DNA from 2 places in the Labrys sp. (in: a-proteobacteria) genome. Region 2 is predicted to be linked to the other one. Evidence: riboswitches for the same ligand, from Rfam matches in the RefSeq annotation. Region 2 holds a riboswitch; the other holds the start of a gene.
The links. Region 2 has a riboswitch for thiamine pyrophosphate ahead of thiB (thiamine ABC transporter substrate binding subunit). Riboswitches for the same ligand answer to the same signal wherever they lie in the genome.
Positions count from the first base shown of each region.

Region 1: linked by a shared signal. The riboswitch ahead of thiC (phosphomethylpyrimidine synthase ThiC) and the one ahead of thiB (thiamine ABC transporter substrate binding subunit) in region 2 are both predicted to bind thiamine pyrophosphate.

Region 1 covers NZ_JASGFM010000009.1:47,298-49,494, reverse strand. The annotation lists gene QM672_RS10875 (DUF1186 domain-containing protein) at 1-714, opposite strand, end outside; TPP riboswitch at 832-939, shown strand; gene thiC (phosphomethylpyrimidine synthase ThiC) at 1,041-2,197, shown strand, end outside.
Region 2 covers NZ_JASGFM010000016.1:100,699-102,895, forward strand. The annotation lists gene thiB (thiamine ABC transporter substrate binding subunit) at 24-1,037, opposite strand; TPP riboswitch at 1,091-1,203, opposite strand; gene QM672_RS16140 (HAD family hydrolase) at 1,337-1,999, opposite strand; gene QM672_RS16145 (ABC transporter ATP-binding protein) at 2,015-2,197, opposite strand, start outside.

The DNA of each region.
Region 1 (2,197 bases), on a different contig from region 2:
CGCGGCATCGTCGGGCGCCTTTTCGGCAGCTCGCAGATCCTCTTGGAAATGCTTATAGGACAGGAAAGTGTTATCGAGCAGCTTGCGATCCCACAGCGACTTGGCGAGCGGCGCCATCTCGCTGAGACCGAGCAACGCAACGGCCTGTTGCCAGGAAACCCAGAGAATCGTGCGGGCCGGAGCAGCTTCTTCGTCATAGAAGCGCTGCAGCAGACCGCGCATGTCCACCAGGGGGATGCGCCCCTGTGACGTCAAAAAGACGGCGGCATCCAACAAAGCGTCGCGCACGAATTCACCGATGGAATCGTCGCGGATCGCCTCAAACAAGCTGGCCTGATCGCCATCGAAACAGCCCGCCACGATGCGCTGCAGCGTCTCCGTCACGGCATCTCCAAGAAGCCGCTCAATTTCCTCGGGTGGCAGGCGCAGCAGTCGCAACAAGGGCGCAAAGGCACGTTCCTCGCGGGCGCCGCCAAGGATATGCAGGCCGCGAAACAGCAGAAGGTCGTCTTGTTCAGATAGAGTCTCACCTGCCGCAGCACGCTCGACCAGATTGATCAGGATGGGGGCAACATCGTCGATGCGCACCACGCAGGCGCCTACCGCGACAGCGGGCAGAGTTCTTTCGGTCGCGATCCGGTGCAGCCAAGGCTCCACGGGCAGATTCGCAATCCCCAGCGCTTCGGCAGCCTCGATGTGTCGGGATCCCGTCATGTCATCCTCCTCATCGATGTGCGTCGCACGATAGCCGCCGTTCCGGCTAAGGCAAGCGCCAGGCCAGGGATGGCGCAATTATCCCTGGACCTTGCCGGCATCAACATCTAACCTTGGAATCGTTCCGAGGGGTGTCCTGCGCAAGCGGGGCTGAGATGGCCTAGAGCCGAACCCTTCGAACCTGATCCGGGTCATGCCGGCGAAGGGACGGGAACAGGGCTTTGGCGCTAGAAATTGGCTCCAGATCCCGGAATTGGCTGAGATGCCGGTTCTGCCCAGACAATCGTCGCCCCGGATCTCCATGACTCGCAACGAGGAGGAGATCCATGAATATCCAAAACCCAAAGAACAAGATCGCCGCGCCGCAAAGCGTGACCACGGGGCCGATCGCCGGCTCCCGCAAGGTCTATGCTGCCCCCGCTTCGCATCCTGAGATGCGGGTGCCCTTCCGCGAGATCGCGCTGAGCGACGCTTCGCTCGCCCCCATCCGCGTCTACGATCCGTCCGGCCCCTATACCGAGGACGGCGCCAGCATCGATCTGAAGCAGGGCCTGCCGACCCTGCGCGAGGACTGGATCGCCGGCCGCGGCTTCGCTGCGATCGAGGGTCGTACCGTTAGACCTGAGGACAATGGCAATGTCTCCGCCGACCGGCTGGTGGCGCCCTGCCCCGCCGAACGCAAGCTGCGTCGCGGCGCCGACGGCCAGCTTGTCACCCAATATGAGTTCGCCAAGGCCGGCATCGTCACGCAGGAGATGGTCTACGCCGCCTTCCGCGAGAACCTCGCCCGCGAGAAGGCCCTCGAAGGCGCGGCCGGGCGCCGGGCAGACGGCGAGGATTTCGGTGCGGCCATTCCCGAGTTCGTCACGCCGGAATTCGTGCGCGACGAAATCGCCCTGGGCCGGGCCATCCTACCCGCCAACATCAACCATCTCGAACTCGAGCCGATGGTGATCGGCCGCAACTTCCTGGTGAAGGTCAACGCCAATATCGGCAACTCGGCCGTCACCTCCGGCGCCGCCGAGGAAGTGGAGAAGCTGGTCTGGGCCACGCGCTGGGGCGCCGATACGGTGATGGACCTCTCCACCGGACGCAACATCCACAACATCCGCTCCTGGATCCTGCGCAACTCGCCGGTGCCGATCGGCACGGTGCCGATCTACCAGGCGCTGGAGAAGGTCGACGGCGATCCCTTGAAGCTCGACTGGGAAGTCTTCAAGGATACGCTGATCGAGCAGGCCGAGCAGGGCGTCGACTATTTCACCATCCATGCCGGCGTTCGCCTCGCCCATGTGCCGCTCACCGCCAGCCGCGTCACCGGCATCGTCTCGCGCGGCGGCTCGATCATGGCGCGCTGGTGCCTGGCCGGGCATCGCGAGAGCTTCCTCTATGAGCATTTCGGCGACATCTGCGACATCATGCGCCGCTATGACGTCTCCTTCTCGCTCGGCGACGGCTTGCGTCCCGGCTCGATCGCCGATGC
Region 2 (2,197 bases):
CGTCGAGCTTCACCTGCCCTTCCTCACTTCGCCATGGCGGCCAGCCATTCGTCGATCCAGGCCTTGCGGTTCTCGGCGAGCTTGGCCGGATCCGCCATCAGGGCCTTGGCGGGCACGGCAACGGCCTTGAAGCTCTCCGGCAGGCCGGCAGCGGGCGTCCTGGCCGGATACATCCAATTGGTCTCGGGCAGGACGGCCTGGGCCTCGTCGGAGATGAGGAAGGTGAGGAACTGGCGCCCGAGTTCCTGCTGCTTTGAACTCGCCGTCACCCCGGCGACCTCGACCTGGGTCTGATGGCCTTCCGGGAACATCGCAGCCTTGTAGTTGGTCTTCTTCTCGGCACCGATATGGTAGGCGGGCGAGGTCGAATAGGAGAGCACCATGTCGGCCTCGCCCTTCAGGAAGAGCCCATAGGCTTCCGACCAGCCCGAAGTGACCGTGACGATGCGGGGCTTCAAGGATTTCCAGGCGTCGGAGGCCTTGTCGCCATACACGGCCTTCATCCATGCGAGCAGGCCAAGGCCTGGCGTGGAGGTGCGCGGATCCTCGATCACCAGCTTGGGACCGTTCTTGTCGTCGACGAGATCCTTCAGGCTGGCGGGCGGGATCTTGAGCTTGTCGCTGTCATAGACGAAGGCGAAATAGCCCCAGTCATAGGGAATGAAGGTCTTGTTGGTCCAAGGCTCGGGCAGAGAGAGCTTCTCGGCTGCCACGCCATGCGGCGCGAACAGGCCTGATTTCTCCGCCTCTCCCATCAGATTGTCGTCGAGCCCGACGACGACGTCGGCCTTGGTCGAGGCCCCTTCGAGCTTGAGCTTGGCGAAGAGGGCACCACCGTCATCGGCGGTGACATAGGTCAGCTTGCAGTTGCACTTGGCCTCGAAGGCGGTTTGCAGCGGCTTGCCGGGGCCATATTCGCCGGAGAAGCTCTCATAAGTGTAGACGGTGAGCACCGGCTTGTCGTCGGCCGAGGCCGTTGTGGCGACGGTGGCCAGTGCGAGAGCGGCGAGCAGTTTCCTCAGCATAGCGTCCTCCATGTCGAAAACGGTTCGATACGGATGACGGCGGTGAAGAAAATTGAGGTGAAGCTGAAAGCTTCGAAGCTCATCCCTCCGCCGGCACGACCCGGATCAGGTTCGATGGGTTAGACGTAGCTTGCGGCCATCGTCTTCTCAGCCCTTGCGGGCACCCCATGAGACAATTCTCGTGTTAGCGCTTTCCCGGCACGAGGGAAAGTCCGTTTCATCGCGGCAGCCGCCCTCTGCCGACGACAGGCCAAGACTTGGGGCCTCACCCAGCATCCGCGCCATGACGGAGCTGGGTCACCGGCCTGCGATCAGGCGATACCGAGCCGAGCTGCGGCGAAAGGTCGGAGGCGCGAATCCGTATAGTCGGGAATCGCCAGTTCCACGCCGGCCGCCAGCAGCGCCTCCTCGCTCATGCTGGTGGCAAGACCGATCACGGCAAGGCCCGCTGCCTTGCCAGCCGTGATGCCCGAGCGCGAATCCTCGAAGGCCAGGCTGGAAGCGGCCCGTCCGTACAGGCGCTCCAGGCCGACAAGGTAAGGATCTGGATGGGGCTTGGGATTGGCAACCTCAGCGCCGATCACCACGGTCGGAAAGCGTTCCACCAGGCCCAGATTGACCAGCTGATGCTCTGCATTGTCCCGCGGTGCATTGGTGACCACGCCGACCGGCACCCCGTTCTGCTCCAGCCAGTCGAGGAAATCCGTCAGTCCCTTCGCCGGCTTCAGCCCCACGAAGAGGCTGCGGAACATCGCCTCCTTGTCGTCGACGAGCTTGAGGGCGGCATCTTCGTCGAGATCCTTCAGGAAGTTCCTGGCAAGCAGGCTGTTGGGCTGGCCCATGATCTCGGAGACATAGGTGTCGAGGGAAAGCTCGATCCCGTGCGGCGCCACCATCTCGCGCCAGGCCTCGTAATGCAGGTGATCGGCATCGACCAAAGTGCCGTCGAGATCGAAGAGAGCAACGGATTTCACGAAACAAAACCTTCTTCAGAGAGGCAGGAGCTGGGGCTCGTCGCGGAACTGCACGGCATGGAGGGCGGCATAGCGCCCTGCCCTGGCGAGCAGCGCCTCATGGCTGCCCTCCTCCACCAGTCGGCCGCCGTCGATCACGCAGATCTTGTCGGCTTCCTGGATGGTCTGCAGCCGGTGGGCGATTACCACGACGGTGCG